4 regions of the Streptomyces sp. NBC_00386 genome follow, and region 2 is predicted to be linked to each of the others. Evidence: riboswitches for the same ligand, from Rfam matches in the RefSeq annotation. Region 2 holds a riboswitch; each other region holds the start of a gene.

Region 1 (4,751 bases), 6.2 Mb from region 2:
TTCAGGTCGTCCTCGAGAGCGGGCCACGTGTCCTCGCTCTCCTCGTCCTCCTTGTCGCTCGCGGCCGCCTTTGGGTTGATCACGGGTCGGGCTTGGCGCGCCCTACGGACGCGCCGGGCGCAGGCCAACGGGCTGATGACCAGTGCACCGCCAAGGCCGAGCAGACCGGGGCCGCCACCAAGGACGGCGACCACTGTCAACGAGGTCCGTGTATCGATGGCCTCACCCAGGAAGGGCCAGGGCAGCGCGATGATCGGGACGTGATCGCCGGGGTCGACGTCTGCCGTGTCGCAGTCCACAGTCGTATGTTGCAAACCGTCGTCCCAGCTGACGATGCAGCCGTCCTCGGCCCGGTTCAGACGGACGACCTCGGCGGAGGCGTGTTTCCCGAGCAGGGCGAAGTCCGCTGCTGCCAAGCCCACGAACAGCGACGCCACGAGCGCCAGCACCGCCCATAGCGGCGCGGTCGGCAACAGCGGCCGGCGGGCGGGTGCGAGGGTCGGGTGGGCCTGTTCGCTCAGCCAGGCGCCGATCGTCCGCGCGTCGTGTGTGCCCAGGCCCAGCCGCAACACCTGGCCGTCGGGCGTCCGGTAGCGCAGGCCGACCTTCTCGAAGGCGGCCTGACCCATGGTGGTGACCGTCGCGTCCAGGGCCTCGCCGCCGCGCGGCAGGGCAGTGGCACTGCCGGAGCGGTCGAGGAAGACGGGTCCGTCGAGGCGCGGGTCGGCCAGCAGTCGGCCCTTGCGGCCGTCGAGTCGGCAGCGGAAGTGAACGGCCCGGCCCGCTGCCAGGCCGTGGCGCCTCCTTGCCGCCGCCCATCGAGCCAGCCCGGCCATGGCCAAGGGGGCCACCACGAGGGCCACAAAGCTGCCGATCATCGATTCTGTCGTCTCTTCGCTGTGTTTGATTGATGTGAGTGAACGAAGAGTACGAGCGCTGCCAGAGACTCTGGCCCCAGGGGTGACCCCGTGGTGCCTCGTCCGAGTTCATCGGATGACGCGAACCCCGCCCTTCCCGCGGAGACCGCCGCACCATGATGACCGCGAGGGCGGCCGACAGGATGTACGACGCGGTCCGGCCGACGAGGTCCGTCGTACCCCTCGGATCGGGTGAACGGGCACTGGCAACAGCCACGGCACCACTGACCAGGGGCCCGCCAACCGGCCCTTCAGCGACTGTCAGGCAGCTCCTGACCAGCGGAAACCTGAAGTCGCCGACGTCGAACGGTCGGTACACCTATCGCCCGAGCCAGGCCTGAAAGCGCCTGTGCACTTCACCGCAATGACCATCGCCTGATGCGTGGACGTTGTCTGGGGTGAAGATGGAGCCGTAGGGGCCGGAGTTGAGCGCACAAGCTTCTCGGACAGGCTGCAGAGCGTAGTAGCCGAATGCGACCAGTGCCACGACCAGCAGGGTGGACAGCAGGTAGCGGTAGCGGCGGACTGTCGGGGAAGGCACGACGTGATCCTACTGACGCTTCACAAACACCCGTTGGGCGGCGTGGTGACAGCGGCGCTTCCTCCAACCTCACCGGAGAGACTGTCAGATGCAAAGGCGGCAGCATCGTGTACGGGAAATGCTCGTGTCCACTCCGACGGCATCGACCTCACCAATGCCGCCGCCACCGCCATCGGCCCGGGTTGCCGGGTCTGCGAACGCCTCGACCGCCCCCAGCGCGCCGTACCGCCCCTCGGCCGGTCCCTGCGGATCGACCAGAACACCAGCACGTTCGTCCCGTACCCCGTACCCCGTGACCGATCGCACGAACTGACGGTACGACGGACTTGATAGCCTCATCAGGCCAGTTGAGCCTCATCCGAGGCCAGGGAATCCGGTGCGAATCCGGAACTGACGCGCAGCGGTGAGGGGAACGGGCGGGGCACGCGAGCCACTGGGAGACCGGGAAGGCGCCCCGTCCGGACGAACCCGAGTCCGAAGACCTGCTGGCACCTCCGCGCCCCGGCGCGGAGGACATCCACAGTCCAGGCTCCGCGTACGAGCCCTGACCCCGAGGTCTGCCCGTGCTCCCCACCCCCGCCCGTCACGCCAAACCCGTCCCGCCGGTCACCGCCGTGCCGGTCACCGTCTGCGGCGGCCCGAAGAACGACACCGAGGACGCGACGAAGTCCGCCGCCGCGGGCTACCGGGCGCCGTGCCGCGTCGTCGTCTGCCGGGACTGCTGCTGCGGAAGCCCGAAAGTCACCGGAGTGGATCACGCCCAGCAGACGGCACGCCTGGCCGAGAGCGCACCGGTGCGCATCGCGGCCTGCCTCGGCGTGTGCGAACACGCCAACGTGATCGTCGTCCAGCCCTCCGCCGCCGCACGTGCCGCGGGCGCCCGCCCGGTCTGGCTCGGCCTCGTCAACGACCCCGATGCCACGGACGACATCGCCGCCTGGGTGAAAGCCGGTGGCCCCGGCGTCGCCCCCTGCCCCGACATCCTCGACCTCTACGTCTTCACCCCGCCCCGGAGGGCGCGATGAGCGCGAAAGACGGCCTGGTTGACGCCCGTTCTCTGGTTCGTCGTCGATGCTGGGGCGGCAGTGTCATTGCGCGGGTCGGTGAACTGATGACGATCCGAATTGTTGCGGCGATGCACCATGATGTGACAACTCGTGATGTCGTCGATCCCTGACAGGGAAAGCCACGCGTCGGGCCACGCATCCGGTCACGCATCGTCCGGGAGTGGTTCGCCGGTCTCCAGGAGCGACTTCATGCTTGCCACCACGTTCGGCCAGCCCTGGCTGACCATCTCGGCCAGGCTCGATCCGGGCTCGAATCCGTCGTGTACGACGGTGAGCTTCACGACCTGCGCGGCGGTCTCCTCGATCGTGAAGGTGACCTTCGAGCGGGCCTCGCCGGACAGCTTGGCGAGCAACTCCTCGTCCCAGTCGAAGCGCTTGGCCAGCTCCGGGGTGATGGCGTGCCAGGTGTAGGAGAGCCGGCTGTAGGGCTCGGCCTCCAGCACGACCTGCTTCGGGTCGCTGATCTGCACGCCGTGGTTGTCCCAGGTCATCGGTGAGCCGACGGACCAGTCCGTGGCGAACTCCGTGGACCAGTAGCGGCGGGTGAAGGCGGGCTCGGTCAACGCCTGCCAGAGTTTTTGCGGGGTGGTGCGGATGTAGGTGGTGTAGACGAAGGTCGGCGCGTCCATCGCGGTCTCCTCCAGGGCGAGTTTCAGGTCCGCCAGGGCTTGGACCCTGGTCCGGTCGTAGCGGCTGATCCACCGGTGAGCGATCTCGTGCACGGGCGCTGCGTTGAGGTAGTGCAGCTTCTCCCGGCCCCGCCGCACGGTGGTGACGAGCCCGGCCTCCTCCAGTACCGCGAGGTGCTTGCTGACGGACTGCCGGGCCATGTCGAGTCCTGTACACAACTCGCGCAGGGTCTGCCCGTTGTGTGCGTTGAGCGAGTCGAGCAGTGCGCGCCGCGTCGGATCGGCCAGTGCCTTGAACACCTCGTCCATGCCCGTCCCCGTACCCAGGCCACCGCCTGTCGATATGCAGCCTTCCAGCTGCCTTTAATTTAGGCAGCCAATAGGCTGCATGTCAAGGCCGGCCCCGCAGCCGGACGAGGGTCGCGGGGCCACCGTTCGGCGGTGCCGAGGCCGAGCGAGTTCGCCTGGATACGTATGGACGAAGCACGCGGGAGGGCATCAGGACATCTGGTCCCTGGAGGAACGCGACATCGATGTCTCGGCGCCGCCGACCTGGCCCGATCACCCGCGCGGTGAAGCGCGGTGAAGCGCGACTGAGGATGCTGCGGTACCGGCCGGAGGTGATCGACGGCTGCCTGGCGGGCACTGGCTTGGTCCTCAACACATAGTCAGCGTTGGGGATCTGGTCGAGGTGACCACATGGATGCGGCCGCTTTGCCTGTGTGTCGCACCTGGTCAGCGGTCAGGCGCCGCAGATCCCAGATCAACTCGGCCACGCCGACCGCCGCCGGCTCCTGTGTGTGGGGCTCCTCGGAAGACGGGCCGCCGGTCAGGGCGCCCAGGGCGCCGGCGGGAATGCCCAGCACGGTCCCGAAATCGGCCACGAGGTCGGGGGTCAGCTCCTTGCGGCCGGCGCCCACCATTCCGTACGTGGACGCGGACCAGTACCGGCCGGTCAGGGAGTGGAAGACCCTGGCCATGCCCATCCAATGCAGGTTCCGGTATCTGAGCATCCGGACGAGCAGGGCCCCGGGCGGCCCAGGGGGCGGGACATCGACCCGCGGGAACGCCGGTGACTGCACGACCTTCCGCTGCGGCAACGACCGGACGAGGTGGCGCAACTCGCTCTTCTTCTCCGATGGGAGCTCTACGGCACGTCTCACGACCTGCGGAACCCACCTGCTGGCCTCTGCGTCCAGGGGAGCAAGGTCGTCCGGAACCGTCGCCCCCGCGATCACGAATACGTCTGCGGCATGGAGACCGAGTGCGGGTCCGAGCTGTCGGAGCAGGGCTGGGCTCGGCGCGATGCCGGCGAAGACCCTTTGGAGCTCGGGTTCGGGGACTCCGGATTGCCGTGCCAGGGTGCCGATGTCCAGCTTCCTGTGATCCAGCAGCCTTGCCAGGAGCACACCGAAGCCTGGATATCCCGTCATGCCGCCAGCGTAGAAGGGGGATCACTCACCTGTCCGCTGGTTCAGACGGCATCGGGCAGGGCGAACCCCGTCGCCAAGGCGTCGGCCGGACTGCCGACGCCGCGCGTGACCTCGCAAAAGGCCCCGCGATGGAGCTCTAGGGGCATGCCGGTCCGGGGATTCGG
Region 2 (4,751 bases):
TCCCGTTCTTCTACTGGTACCAACTGCTGTGGGTACCCCTTTCCACGCTGCTGACGGTGGTCGCGTACCAGCTCTGGCGACGTGACCAGCGGGCCCGCACCTCGGCGAAGGAAGGTGCGGAGGCATGAAGGACGGTGTGAACGGCGTCGCCCTCGGTGTCTTCGTCTTCTTCTTCCTGGCCGTCACGGTCCTGGGCTTCCTGGCCGCGCGCTGGCGCAGAGCCGCCGACGAGCACACCCTCGACGAGTGGGGCCTGGGCGGACGGTCCTTCGGCACCTGGGTGACCTGGTTCCTGCTCGGCGGCGACCTCTACACGGCGTACACCTTCGTCGCGGTGCCCGCGGCGATCTACGCGGCGGGCGCGGCCGGCTTCTTCGCCGTGCCGTACACGATCCTGGTCTATCCGCTGATCTTCACCTTCCTGCCCCGCCTGTGGTCGGTCTCCCACCGGCACGGCTATGTCACGACCTCGGACTTCGTGCGCGGCCGCTTCGGCTCCAAGGGCCTGTCCCTCGCCGTGGCCGTCACCGGCATCCTGGCCACCATGCCGTACATCGCGCTCCAGCTCGTCGGCATCCAGGCCGTCCTGGACGTGATGGGCGTGGGCGGCGGCGACAGTGCCAACTGGTTCGTCAAGGACCTGCCGCTCCTCATCGCCTTCGGCGTGCTGGCCGCGTACACCTACTCCTCGGGCCTGCGGGCCCCCGCTCTGATCGCGTTCGTGAAGGACGCCCTGATCTACATCGTGATCGCGGTGGCCGTCATCTACATCCCGATCAAGCTGGGCGGCTTCGACGAGATCTTCAAGGCGGCGAGCGACAAGTACACGGCCGCGGGCGCCGGGGGGCTCGTCCCCGCCGAGGCGGGCCAGTGGACGTACGCCACCCTCGCGCTCGGCTCGGCGCTGGCGCTGTTCATGTATCCGCACTCGGTCACGGCCACACTGTCCGGCCGCAGCCGGGAGGTGATCCGCCGCAACACGACGATCCTGCCGCTGTACTCGCTGATGCTGGGCCTGCTCGCCCTGCTCGGGTTCATGGCGATCGCGGCCGGCGTCAAGGTCACCAACGGCCAGCTCGCCATCCCCCAGCTCTTCGAGAACATGTTCCCCGACTGGTTCGCCGGCGTCGCCTTCGCCGCCATCGGGATCGGCGCGCTCGTCCCGGCGGCCATCATGTCGATCGCGGCCGCGAATCTCTTCACCCGCAACATCTACAAGGACTTCATCAACCCGGACGCGACCCCGCGGCAGGAGACCAAGGTCTCCAAGCTGGTCTCGCTGCTGGTGAAGGTGGGCGCGCTGGTCTTCGTCCTGACCATGGACAAGACCGTCGCGATCAACTTCCAGCTGCTGGGCGGCATCTGGATCCTGCAGACCTTCCCCTCCCTGGTCGGCGGGCTGTTCACCCGCTGGTTCCACCGCTGGGCGCTGCTGGGCGGCTGGGCGGTCGGCATGCTCTACGGCACGATCGCCGCCTACGGAGTGGCCTCCCCGACCCAGAAGCACTTCGGCGGCAGCTCGAAGGAGATCCCCGGGATCGGGGAGATCGGCTACATCGGCCTGACGGCGTTCGTCCTGAACGTGGCCGTGGCCGTCGTCCTCACCTTCGCCCTCAGGGCGCTCAAGGCCCCGGAGGGCGTGGACGAGACCTCGCCCGGGGACTACACGGCCGACGCGGGCGACGCGGGCGTCGAGACGGAACTCCCGCCGGCCACGGCGGACGCGAGCCACTAGGAGAGCCGGAGACCTGTCCTGGCCGCGGGGTCACGGGGCAGGTCCGGGCGACGGCCGGGAACGACGGGCCGCCGGTGAAAACCGGCGGCCCGTCGCCGTGCCGGTCGGGCACACTCACCCGCATGGACATCGTCATCCGGCCCGCGCGGCCAGAGGAGTACCCCACGGTGGCCGAGATCACGGCCGAGGCCTGTCTCGGCGACGGACTGCTCGACTTCGGGGAGAGCGACCCGTACCTCGGAAAGCTGCGAGGCGTCGCGGAGCGCGCGGCCGTCTCCGAAGTGCTGGTCGCCGTGGACGGGGAGCGGGTGCTCGGCAGTGTGACCTTCGTGACGGACGGCAGCCCCATGGCCGACTTCGCGCGCGCCGGGGAGGCCGAGATCCGGATGCTCGCGGTCGCACGGGAGGCACGCGGCCGGGGTGCCGGTGAAGCCCTCGTGCGCGCCTGTGTCGGGCGGGCACGGGCTCTGGAGGGCGGCTGTACGCGCGTGGTGCTGTCCACCCAGGGCAGCCTGCACAGCGCCCACCGCGTCTACGAGCGCGTGGGCTTCACCCGTACGCCCGACCGCGACCGGAACCCGCTTCCGGAGCTCGACGACATCCGGCTGCTCACTTACGAGTTGACGCTCCGACACACTCCGTAGCGCTCTTCGGCACCAAGCGGACACAAGATGTGGGGGCAGTCCCGAAGCCCGGCACAAGATGTATGCTCATGGTCGCTGTCGCCGCAGGGGAATCCGGTGCGAATCCGGAACTGTCCCGCAACGGTGTACTTGTGCGTGTTCGCGTGTGTGCGGGCCCGCTCTCGTGTCAGTCCGAGGACCTGCCGACAGCGCGCCCCGGCCGTCCGGCCCGGGTGCCGACGACGTCCGGGCCTCGCGGAATGGGCTGGTGGACGCGCGGTGCGCTGCTGCCCTGAAGCGCTCCCGTGTGCCCCGCTCCTGCCCGCAAGGCCCCGTGCCGAGCGAGGGAGATCCCCACGTGACCATCGCGCCAGCCGATCCGGCTTCAGTGACCGCGCAGCAGGCCCGGGTGAAGACCGACGGTCCCGGAACCGCGCTGCTGCGGACCCTGACCGATCTCACCGCCGACCTCCCCGACGCCGACCCCGGCCGGGTCGCCGCCGCGGCGCTGCGCGGCCGGTCCGCCCGCGCCGACGAGGCCGAGCTGCGCGAACTGGCCACCGAGGCGGCCGCGGGTCTCATCTCCGAGGATCCCGTCTACTCCCGGCTGGCCGCCCGTCTGCTGGCGATCACCATCACCGAGGAGGCCGCCTCCCAGGGCGTCACGACCTTCTCCGAGTCGGTCGTCGTCGGCCACCGCGAGGGCCTGATCGCCGACCGCACGGCCGCGTTCGTCCGGCTGCACACGGCCCGCCTCGACGCGCTCATCGACTCCGAGGGCGACGACCGCTTCGGCTACTTCGGGCTGCGCACGCTGCACAGCCGCTATCTGCTCCGGCACCCGATCACCCGCAAGGTCGTCGAGACGCCCCAGCACTTCATGCTCCGGGTGGCCTCCGGCCTCGCCGAGGACGACACCGCCCGCTCGGTGGACGAAGTCGCCGCGCTCTACCGGCTCATGAGCCGCCTGGACTATCTCCCCTCCTCCCCCACGCTCTTCAACTCCGGTACGCGGCACCCGCAGATGTCGTCCTGCTACCTCCTCGACTCCCCGCTGGACGAGCTGGACTCCATCTACGACCGCTACCACCAGGTGGCGCGCCTGTCGAAGCACGCGGGCGGCATCGGCCTCTCGTACTCCCGTATCCGTTCGCGCGGTTCGCTGATCCGCGGCACCAACGGGCACTCCAACGGCATCGTCCCGTTCCTCAAGACGCTCGACGCCTCGGTCGCCGCGGTGAACCAGGGCGGCCGGCGCAAGGGCGCGGCCGCGGTGTACCTGGAGACCTGGCACTCCGACATCGAGGAGTTCCTGGAGCTGCGCGACAACACCGGTGAGGACGCCCGGCGTACGCACAACCTGAACCTCGCGCACTGGATCCCGGACGAGTTCATGCGCCGGGTGAACGAGGACGGCGTCTGGTCGCTGTTCTCCCCCGCCGACGTGCCGGAGCTGGTCGACCTGTGGGGTGACGAGTTCGACGCCGCGTACCGCAAGGCCGAGGAGGCGGGCCTCGCCAGGAAGACCATCCCGGCCCGCGACCTGTACGGCCGGATGATGCGCACCCTCGCGCAGACCGGCAACGGCTGGATGACCTTCAAGGACGCCGCCAACCGCACGGCCAACCAGACGGCGGAGCCGGGTCACACCGTTCACTCCTCGAACCTGTGCACCGAGATCCTGGAGGTGACGGACGACGGGGAGACGGCGGTCTGCAACCTGGGCTCGGTCAACCTGGGCGCGTTCGTGGTCGGTGACGACATCGACTGGGAACGGCTCGACGAGACCGTGCGCACCGCGGTCACCTTCCTCGACCGTGTCGTGGACATCAACTTCTACCCGACCGAGCAGGCGGGCCGCTCCAACGCCAAGTGGCGTCCGGTGGGCCTCGGCGCGATGGGTCTCCAGGACGTCTTCTTCAAGCTGCGGCTGCCCTTCGACTCGCCCGAGGCCCGCGCGCTGTCCACCCGGATCGCCGAGCGCATCATGCTCGCCTCCTACGAGGCGTCCGCGGACCTCGCCGAGCGCAACGGGCCGCTCCCGGCCTGGGAGAAGACCCGTACCGCCCGTGGCGTCCTGCACCCGGACCACTTCGACGTCGAGCTGAACTGGCCGGAGCGCTGGGCGGCCCTGCGGCAGCGGATCGCCGAGGTCGGCATGCGCAACTCGCTGCTCCTGGCCATCGCGCCGACCGCGACCATCGCGTCCATCGCGGGCGTGTACGAGTGCATCGAGCCGCAGGTGTCGAACCTGTTCAAGCGCGAGACGCTCTCCGGCGAGTTCCTCCAGGTCAACTCCTACCTGGTGGCCGAGCTGAAGAAGCTCGGCGTGTGGGACGCGCAGACCCGTGAGGCGCTGCGCGAGTCCAGCGGCTCGGTGCAGGGCTTCACCT
Region 3 (4,751 bases), 3.2 Mb from region 2:
CGGCCGCCCAGCCACAGGCCGCCGAGCGCCGCGCCGAGCCCGGCCAGCAGGACCGGCAGGCCGTAGCTGTCGCCCGCCGCGGTCAGCAGTCCGTAGGTGCCGGCACAGACGCCGAGCAGGCCGCCCAGGGTGAGGGCTCCGGTGGTCCGGCGGACGGCGGCCGGGACCTGTGCCGTACGCCCGTACCCGCGCGCGTCCATCGCCGCGGCCAGCGCGACCGAACGCTCCAGCGCGCCCTCCAGGACGGGGAGTCCGACGTGCAGGAGGCCGCGCAGACCCCGGTCGGGACGGCCGCGGAGCCGGCGCGCGGCGCGCAGCCGCTGGACGTCGGCGATCAGGTGCGGCGCGAAGGTGAGCGCGACGACCACCGCGACGCCCGCCTCGTACAGCGCTCCCGGCAGCGACTTGAGGAGCCGTGCCGGGTTGGCGAGGGCGTTGGCCGCGCCGACGCAGACGAGCAGGGCGGCCAGCTTCAGGCCGTCGTAGAGCGCGAAGAGCAGGCCCTCGGCGGTGACCCGGCCGCCGATGCGCACCCCTTGTGCCCAGTGCGGGAGGGGGACCTCGGGGAGGGTGACGATCACGTGCGTGCCGGGGATCGGGGAGCCGAGGAAGACGGCGAAGGCCAGGCGGATGACGAGGACGGCCGCCGCCAGTTTCACGAACGCGGTGTAGGAGCGGGCCCAGGGGGCGTCGGTGCGGTGAGTGGCCACCACGAACCCCGCCACCGCCATGAGCAGCGCGAGCAGAAGCGGATTCGTGGTGCGGGAGGCCGCCGTACCGAGCCCCAGCGCCCAGATCCACCAGGCCCCGGGGTGCAGGGCGTCGGCCCGGTTCGCGACGGAGACGGTACGCGTACCGCTCGTGCCGCTCGTACGGCTGCGGGGGAGGGAGAAGGGGAGAGCGCGGGGGCGGGAGTTCGGCGACGGCCCCACCGGGTCGGTGCTCGGCGGGGCCGTCGTCTCATCCGCGTTCGCGTCCGGGTCCGGGTCCGGGGCCGGGCGCCTGGGGGCCGACACCCGGGGTTTCCGGTCCCGTTCGGGCAGGGCGGAGCCCCATCGCGCCGTGGGGCGGTCGCCCGTGGAGGCGGTGGGGCGGTCGGACTCGGTCATGACCTGCGCCTAGCCCCTGCGCCGACGGGCCTGCCAGACGGCCGCCGCACCCAGCACGGCCACCGCGGCCGCTCCCGCGAGCAGGCCCACCGAAGGGCCCTGCCGGGTCGGTGCTGAGGTGTGCGGGCGGGCGGACGCGGTCGGTCCGCCGGCCGCGACCGGGTCGCCGCAGCCCGTCCGCGGATAGCCCGTGATGGCGCACAGCAGGGCGTTGGTGTCGTAGCGCAGGGGGCCCGCGACCGCGGCCAGGGCCTCCGCGGTGCTCGCGTCGGGGGAGACCTGGGCGCAGGCGGTGCGCGCGGACGGCGGCTGCTCACCGGACGGCGCGTCGGCGGCCGTACCCGGGTCGATGACCAGGGCCACCCGCTTCTTGCCGTGCCGGGCGGGCGTCTTGGCGCATATCGCGGCGAACTCCCGCTCCCCGCGCGGCTGTACGGCGTGCTGGGAGTCCTCGCTCACCGCGAAGCGGAAGCCCTGGACGTCGCCGTCGGACGGCCGCGCGGTCGACGGACCCTGGGTGGCGTAGGTCCACTTCCCGCCGGTCAGGTCCCAGAAGGACCAGTAGCGGTAGCCGACGGCTCCGGCCTGCCCCGCGCCGCCGAGGACGAGGAGCAGGAGAGCCAGCGCCAGGGCCAGAAGGGGCGCGGTCGTCCGACGGGCGGTCACAGCTGGCGCTTCTTGTTGCGGCCGCTGATCAGGAAGCCGATGCCGATGCCCGCGACCAGGCCGACGCCGACGATCCACCAGACGCCGAGCCCGTTGCCGTCGTCCTTCTTCTCGTCGTTCTTCTTCTCGCTCGGGCTCGCCGAGGCGCCCGCCGCGGCCGGCGCCGGGCCGGTGGCGTTGAGCTGGGCCACGAGGTCCTTGCCGCCGAAGTCGCGCGGGTCGGTGCCGGAGGTGTGCGCGGCGAAGATCAGCTGCGCGTACGCGGCGGGGCCGGACTTGGCCGCCCAGTCCGCGGAGTTCTTCTCCAGCCAGGCGAGCGGCTTCTGCGCGGTCTTCGTCGCACCGATGGCCGACAGGGCCACGACCGCGTCCGCCGTGTTGCCGTAGTCGGGCTGGTCCGCGGCGCCGGGGAGCGCGGACTTCAGGTACGAGGTCTTCGCCAGCGCCTTGGCGAGATAGCCGGCGCCGTTCCCCGCCGCGGTCGCCATGTCGGGAGTGTCGAGGACGTGGCAACCCGTGAGGTCGAACGCGTAGCCGGTCGCCGCCGCGAAGCCCTGGCCCATGCCGGCCGTCACGCCCGCCGCGGTCGCGTCCGCGTTCGCCGCCAGCTTGCCCTTCTTGTCGGGCTGGTAGGCGAAGGCGCCGCCGCCCTCGCCCTCGCAGGGCATCGACAGCTTCAGCAGGGCGTCGTAGGGGGACTTGCCGTCCTTGGAGACGCTCGCGGGCTTCTTGCCGACCGCCTTCAGCGCGCCGATGACGACGGACGTCGAGTTGGTGTCGCTGGGTCCGCCGGCCATGTAGCCCCAGCCGCCGTCCTTGTTCTGCGCGGACTTCAGCCAGGTGACGGCCTTGCCGGTGGCGTCGTCGTGCCCGCCGAGTGCGGCGAGGGCCTGGACGGCGGCCGCGGTGCTGTTGGTGTCGACCTGCGTCTTCGCGTCGCACGCGGCGGTCGCGTCGGCGCGGTACGCGGCGAAGGCACCGTTCGCGCACTGCTGGCCGGTCAGCCAGTCCACGGCCTTCTCGGCGGGCCGCACACCGACGGTGTGCTGCGCGAGCAGCGCGAGCGACTGGCGCCACACGCCGTCGTAGGTCGGGTCGCCGGAGCCGAACAGGCCCGAGGGCAGCGCCACCGAGGGCGACGGCGACGGGGAGGAGTCGGCGGAGGCGGCCGGTGCGACGACCGCCCCGATGACGGCGGTGGCGGCCAGTACCGCTGCGGTGCGGCGAACAAACATGACTCTCCCTGCGGGGAGCCGGGCAGCACCGGGCACGCTGGGGTATCCGGGCGGCTCCGGCTCCGTATCCCTCGACGATGCCGGCCGTCGGCGGGCTGCCGAGGGCGCGAGCCGGTCACGTCCCGTGCGAGGCGATCCGGCTCACCACCGAAGTGGATCACGGTTGCGGGTCAGCGCCGGATTCGCACCGGCTTCTCCTCGTAAGGGTGTGATGACGACGCGCACACTCTACCGGCCGCCCGGATTCCGCCGGGTGTTGCCTGGGGCACGGGCCCGGAGTGACCTGGGCGACATCCGCTAGGTTCGGGTCATGCGAACGGGGAGACTGCTCGGCTCGGGGCGTTCGGCGGACGTCTACGAGATCGACGAGGCGTGGGTGCTGCGGCGGGACCGCGAGGGCTGGGGCGACGCGACGGCCGAGGCGGCCGTGATGCAGCACGTGCGCTCGCACGGTTATCCGGTGCCGGGGGTGCGGGCCGCGACCGGCGGGGACCTGGTGATGGAGCGGCTGTCCGGGCCGACCATGCTGGAGGCCTTCGGCCAGGGCCTGCTCTCCGCCCAGGAAGCGGGCCTCACCCTGGCCAGGCTGCTGCGCAAGCTGCACGTCGTGCCCGCGCGGCTCTCCGCCGACCCCGCCGTCCGTGTGCTGCACCTGGATCTGCACCCCGACAACGTGATGCTCACCCCGGACGGGCCGAAGGTCATCGACTGGTCCAACGCGGAGGAGGGGGCACCCGGTCTCGACTGGGCCATGTCCGCCGTGATCCTCGCCCAGGTCGCCGTCGGCGGCGAGGCGATCGGGGGCGTGGCCGAGGAGACGCTGGAGGCGCTGCTCGACGGGAACGAGGACCAGGTGACCGAGGCGGGACTCGTGGAAGCGGGGTCGCGCAGGGCGGCCAACCCGACGATGAGCACGCGTGAGGTCGGACTCCTGGGCGAGGCGGACGCGTTGATACGGGAGCTGCTGGGCTGAGCGATCGGCTGAGCGCGGGAGCTGTCGGGCTGAGTGATCGGCCGGGGCGGGTGACGCCGGGCCGGGTGATCGGAGTGCGTGGGCTCGGGCGGGCTGGGTGATAGGCCGGGTGTGGGCTCGGCCGGGCTGGGTCGGTGGGGCCGTGTCACACCGCCGTGTAGGTCACCGGGTCGCTGCCCGTCACCGCTTCCGCCCGGCCCAGTTTCACCAGTCGGCGGATGTGGGCCTCGGCCTCGGAGACCGCGATGTTCCGTGATCCGTAGGGGATGTCGGCCCAGGGGCGGTTCCACTCCATGCGTTCGGCGAGCTGCCAGGGCGTGAGCGGTACGGAGAGCAGCGTGAGCAGGCCGGTCAGCCGCTCCTCGTGGTGCGCGAGCAACTCCGCGACCCGGGACGGGGCGTCGGTGAACACGTGCTGGTGGGCGGGGAGGACCTCGGCGGGGGCGAGACGGCCGACGCGCTCCAGGGAGTCGAGGTAGTCGCCGAGCGGGTCGGCGATCTCCCCGAGGCCCTCGATCCCGGTCGCGTAGGGAGGGCGCCCGTGGGTGTCCGGGTCCTCGTAGAGACCGATGTGCGGGGTGATCCTCGGCAGCAGGTGGTCGCCGGAGAACAGACGTCCGTTGCCGGGCAGCCGGTCAGGGTGGGCCTCCTCCAGGTGGAGGCAGACGTGCCCGGGTGTGTGGCCGGGGGTCCAGACGGCACGCAGCCGGCGGCCGGGCAGGGGCAGGAGTTCGCCGGGGACGATCTCACGGTCGGGCAGCGCGGGGG
Region 4 (4,751 bases), 3.8 Mb from region 2:
CCAGCAGATCCGTGTCGGCGGTCGACAACAACAACACTGTGCTCATACGGGTGCTCCCGGTGGAATGAAGGGCAGTCCTTGCGGCGCGCCGGACTCGATGAGCCGCCACAGCGCGTCCGTGTCCGCGTGTTCCTCGATCAGGTCGCCGAGCAGGTCGAGCTGCTCCTCGCGCAGCGCCGCGAACGACGTGCCCGGGGCCGGTACGAAGCGACGGCCCGCGGCGGCGGCCACCTCGCGCAGGAAGGCCCGCCGGAAACCGTCCGACTCAAGTGATCCGTGCCAGTGCGTGCCCCAGACGGCGCCGACCCGGCACCCGTCCAGGCTGTGTCCCTGGTCATCGGAGAAGAACGCCTCGCCGCCGGTGACTTCGGCGACGCCGTGATGGATCTCGTACCCCTCGACATGTTCGCCGAGGGCCTCGCCGACCGGCCGCGTCAGCGTCTTCTCCCGCGCGAACCGCACGCGTACGGGCAGGAGTCCGAGCCCGTCGACATGACCGGCGCGCGACTCGACCTCGTCCTCGATGTGCTGTCCGAGGATCTGGTAGCCACCGCAGATGCCGAGCACGGGACGCCCTTCGGCGGCCCGGCGCGCGATCGCCTCCGCGAGACCGCGCTCGCGCAGCCACGCGAGTGCCTTCACCGTGCCCCGGGTCCCGGGCACGATGACGAGATCCGCGTCGGCCAGCTCCTCGGCCCGGTCCACGAACCGCACGACGACACCCGGTTCGGCGGCCAGCGCGTCCACGTCGGTGAAGTTGGACATCAGCGGGACCGCGCAGACGGCGACCCGCAGGATGTCCTCGCCGACGGGGGAGGAGACGGCCGACTCGCGGACGGCCCCGCGCAGCGAGACGCGCAGGCCGTCCTCCTCGTCGATGCCGAGTCCGTGCCGGAAGGGCAGGACGCCGTAGGAGCGCCGCCCGGTCAGGCCGTGCAGCATGTCGAGACCGGGCTCCAGCAGACTGACGTCGCCCCGGAACTTGTTGACGAGGAACCCGGCGACGAGCGCCTGGTCCTCGGGCGACAGCAGCGCGACCGTCCCGAAGAACGAGGCGAACACCCCGCCCCGGTCGATGTCGCCGACGACGAGCACGGGAAGCCCCGCGTTCCGCGCCACCTCCATGTTGACGATGTCGGTGCGCCGCAGATTGATCTCGGCCGGGCTGCCGGCTCCCTCACAGATCACCGCGTCATACGTGCCCCGCAACTGAGCCAGACAGTCGAGGACGGTCGCCAGGAGTGCTTCCTGGCGTCCCCCGCGCAGCCTGTCCCCGGCGGACGCGGCGGACGCTTCGGCCGACGGCGGCCGCTCCGAGGGTCCGGCCGTTCCGAAGAACCCGCGCGCGCTCATCTCGCCCACCGGTCTGCCCATCAGGACGACCTGACTGGTGCGGTCGCCGCCCGGCTTGAGGAGCACGGGATTCATCAGCGCGGTCGGCTCCACGCGGGCGGCCTGCGCCTGCATGGCCTGCGCCCGCCCGATCTCGGCGCCCTCGCGCGTCACGAACGAGTTCAGTGACATGTTCTGCGCCTTGAAGGGCGCGACCTTGACGCCCTGGCGCGCCAGCCACCGGCAGATCCCGGCGGTCACGACACTCTTGCCGGCGTCCGAGGTGGTTCCGGCGATCAGCAGCCCGCCGCTCATGCGGTGCGTCCCTTCCTGGTGGCCGGAACCCGTCCGGTTCCGGTGAGCAGAATCCGGCCGGCGGCGCTCACGCCGAGCGCGAGCCAGCCGACGCGCCGGGAGAGCCGTACGGCCCGTTCGATGTCGTGGACGTGGACGGCGCGCCCCGCGCCGTTGAGCACGGGCCGGTGCTCGACGCGTCCGCCGTACGAGAGGGTGCCGCCGAGCCGCACACCGAGCGCGCCCGCGAACGAGGCCTCCACGGGCCCGGCGTTGGGGCTCGGATGCTTGCGGGCATCCGCGCGCCAGGCGCGTACGGCACCGCGCGGGTCGGATCCGGCCACGGCCGCGAGGACGGCGGTCAGCCGGGCTCCGGGCCAGCCGGCGACGTCGTCGAGCCGGGCGGAGGCCCAGCCGTAGCGCCGGTGGCGGGGGGACTTGTGTCCGACCATCGCGTCGAGCGTGTTCACGGCGCGGAAGGCGACAAGTCCCGGCACACCGCCGACGGCGCCCCAGACCAAGGCGCCCACGACGGCGTCGGAGGTGTTCTCGGCGACGGACTCGACGACGGCGCGCGCGACGCCGTCGGCGTCCAGCGCCTGCGGATCGCGTCCGCACAGGTGCGGCAGCCGCTCCCGGGCCGCGTCGAGATCACCGGCCGCGAGCGCGCCGCCGACCGCCCGCGCCTCGCGGCCGAGGGAGGTTCCCCCGACGACGGCCCAGGTGGCGGCGGCGGTCAGGGCGACGGAGGCGGTACGTGAGCCGCGTACGCAATGGCTCGCGAGCGCGGCGAGTCCGGTGGCACCGCCGACGCAGACGGCGGTGTGCAGGGCGCCCCACCCGCGGTGGTCCCGCCACAGTGTCCGCTCCACGACCGCGGCGGCCCGCCCGAACGCGGCGACCGGATGCCCTCGGCGGGGATCGCCGAGCAGCAGGTCGCCGAGGAGGCCGGCGGCGGCGCCGTACGCGAAGACGCGATCGGCACGCACGGGGTCAGCCGGCCGTGGGGTGGAGCGGAACCCTCGTACTCAGCGAAACGGGCAACGGGCAGCCGCGCATGGCGATATGTCCTCACTCAGGGTGTCCACGCCCTGGTTCGACGAGACCGGCGGTGAGAGTTCCTGGCTCCCGGGGAGTTTCTTCCCCGATGACAGTGGCGGGACCGCGCCGGATTCGCACCGGCTTCCTCTCATGCCGCCGTACTTGGCTCCGGCAGTCCACCACGGGGTGAGAACGGCCGTCAACTGGCTGTTGACCTGCGGAGGGACAGTGTGCGCAGGCCCACATACGCGTGGGGGCGGGACGGCATACGCGTGGGGTGCGGGACGGTGATCCGTCCCGCACCCCACGCGCGGTACCGCTCGGCGCAGCCCGGTTCCGGGCGGCGCCTGCCGGGCTACTTGGTGATGATCAGGGAGATGCCGTACGCCACCGCCGCGGCGCAGGCCGCGAAGCAGACGTACGCGCCGGTGGCCGCCGCGACCGCGGATCCGCCCTGGGCGGACTCCTTCTTGGAGAGGCCGGCTACGCCGAGGGTGAAGAGGGCGACGAGGGCCACGGTCACTCCGAGGCTGACCCCGAAGACGGACCCGAGGGCTGACCAGTCGATGCTCATGCTGTTTCTTCCTTCGGTTCTCAGGCCACTCGGGACGGCGCCGACGGGTTCGCCGCGGGCTCGGCCGGAGCCGGGATGGTGGCCGTGAGGCCTTCGGCCACGGTGCCGGCCGGGGGCGGGGTGACGGCGGCGATGGCCGTGGTCACCACACCGGCGGGCTCCTCGGTGTCGTTCACGTTGTTGTGGTCGATCACCTCGCGGCGCGAGCGGCGCCAGATCGCGAAGCTCGAACCGACCAGGAACACGGCGACCAGCGTGGTGCCCCAGGCGCCGAAACCGGTCACCCATTCGGCGAGCGCGCCGACCAGGGCGGCGGCGGGCAGCGTGAGGATCCAGGCGACGACCATCCGCTTGGCGGTGGACCAGCGGACCACACCGCCCTTGCGGCCGAGGCCCGCGCCCATCACGGAGCCGGAGACCGAGTGCGTGGTGGAGAGGGAGAAACCGATGTGCGAGGAGGCCAGGATGACCGTCGCCGCGCTGGTCTGGGCGGCGAAGCCCTGCTGCGGCTGGAGGTCGGTCAGGCCCTTGCCCATCGTGCGGATGATGCGCCAGCCGCCCAGGTAGGTGCCGAGCGCGATGGCCAGACCGGCGGAGAGGATGACCCAGACCGGCGGGTCGGAGTCGGGAGCGACGGCGCCACCGGCGACCAGGGCCAGGGTGATGATGCCCATCGTCTTCTGCGCGTCGTTGGTGCCGTGGGCCAGCGAGACCAGGCCCGCGGAGGCTATCTGGCCGGCGCGGTAGCCCTTCTTGGTGGCCTTGGTGTCGGCGTTGCCACTGAGCTTGTACGACAGCCGGGTGGCGAACATCGCGGCCAGACCGGCGACGATCGGGGCAGCGACGGCGGGCAGGAGCACCTTGCCGACCAGGACGTCCCCGTGCACGGCGCCGGTACCGGCGGAGGCGATGGTGGCGCCGACCAGGCCGCCCATGAGGGCGTGCGAGGAGCTGGACGGGAGTCCGACGAGCCACGTCACCAGGTTCCAGAGGATCGCGCCGACGAGGGCGGCGAAGATCACTTCTGGCTGGATGCCGGATTCATCGACGAGGCCTTTGGAGATCGTGTTGGCGACCTCCACCGAGAGGAAGGCGCCGACAAGGTTGAGGGCGGCGGACATGGCCACCGCGACCTTGGGCTTGAGTGCGCCGGTCGAGATGGTGGTGGCCATCGCGTTGGCGGTGTCGTGGAAACCGTTCGTGAAATCGAACACGAGAGCGGTGACGATCACGATTCCGAGGAGGAGCGTGATGTGTTCCATTTACCCAGGCTTCTGTTGGACGTCAGTGGCAGGGGGACCGTAGGCAACCTGGGTGAACGGAAGATGAACTGAGTCGGACTTGACGGTGTCCTGAACAGTGGATCGTCATTCCGCTTACGTCGATGGGCGGCTCGCCAGGTTCGAACGGATGCGGAATTCCGTACTCCGCTTGGGGTCGGAGCTCGTGGTGGACCGTCCCGGTCGGGGCGGGTTTGAGCGGTGAGATCCCCGTCACCCGCAGGCTGTAG

What was found. A riboswitch is a leader RNA that binds a small molecule or an ion and turns the genes downstream of it on or off. The one in region 2 is predicted to bind cobalamin.
Region 1: another riboswitch for cobalamin. It lies ahead of OG780_RS42010 ((2Fe-2S) ferredoxin domain-containing protein); the one in region 2 lies ahead of OG780_RS14900 (ribonucleoside-diphosphate reductase subunit alpha).
Region 3: another riboswitch for cobalamin. It lies ahead of OG780_RS28930 (prenyltransferase/squalene oxidase repeat-containing protein); the one in region 2 lies ahead of OG780_RS14900 (ribonucleoside-diphosphate reductase subunit alpha).
Region 4: another riboswitch for cobalamin. It lies ahead of OG780_RS31555 (cobalamin biosynthesis protein); the one in region 2 lies ahead of OG780_RS14900 (ribonucleoside-diphosphate reductase subunit alpha).

The regions. Positions count from the first base shown of each region.
Region 1 covers NZ_CP107950.1:9,600,453-9,605,203, forward strand. The annotation lists gene OG780_RS42000 (hypothetical protein) at 1-878, opposite strand, end outside; partial or broken gene OG780_RS42005 (short-chain fatty acyl-CoA regulator family protein) at 1,585-1,788, shown strand; cobalamin riboswitch at 1,772-1,962, shown strand; gene OG780_RS42010 ((2Fe-2S) ferredoxin domain-containing protein) at 2,016-2,483, shown strand; gene OG780_RS42015 (hypothetical protein) at 2,480-2,635, shown strand; gene OG780_RS42020 (ArsR/SmtB family transcription factor) at 2,669-3,463, opposite strand; gene OG780_RS42025 (hypothetical protein) at 3,823-4,587, opposite strand.
Region 2 covers NZ_CP107950.1:3,428,997-3,433,747, forward strand. The annotation lists gene OG780_RS14885 (DUF3311 domain-containing protein) at 1-128, shown strand, start outside; gene mctP (monocarboxylate uptake permease MctP) at 125-1,735, shown strand; gene OG780_RS14895 (GNAT family N-acetyltransferase) at 1,858-2,379, shown strand; cobalamin riboswitch at 2,432-2,580, shown strand; gene OG780_RS14900 (ribonucleoside-diphosphate reductase subunit alpha) at 2,717-4,751, shown strand, end outside.
Region 3 covers NZ_CP107950.1:6,591,297-6,596,047, forward strand. The annotation lists gene OG780_RS28920 (energy-coupling factor transporter transmembrane component T) at 1-1,109, opposite strand, end outside; gene OG780_RS28925 (SCO2322 family protein) at 1,119-1,775, opposite strand; gene OG780_RS28930 (prenyltransferase/squalene oxidase repeat-containing protein) at 1,772-3,010, opposite strand; cobalamin riboswitch at 3,103-3,248, opposite strand; gene OG780_RS28935 (phosphotransferase) at 3,321-3,983, shown strand; gene OG780_RS28940 (MBL fold metallo-hydrolase) at 4,129-4,751, opposite strand, start outside.
Region 4 covers NZ_CP107950.1:7,194,733-7,199,483, forward strand. The annotation lists gene cobN (cobaltochelatase subunit CobN) at 1-46, opposite strand, end outside; gene OG780_RS31550 (cobyric acid synthase) at 43-1,647, opposite strand; gene OG780_RS31555 (cobalamin biosynthesis protein) at 1,644-2,615, opposite strand; cobalamin riboswitch at 2,723-2,863, opposite strand; gene OG780_RS31560 (hypothetical protein) at 3,023-3,241, opposite strand; gene OG780_RS31565 (inorganic phosphate transporter) at 3,262-4,503, opposite strand.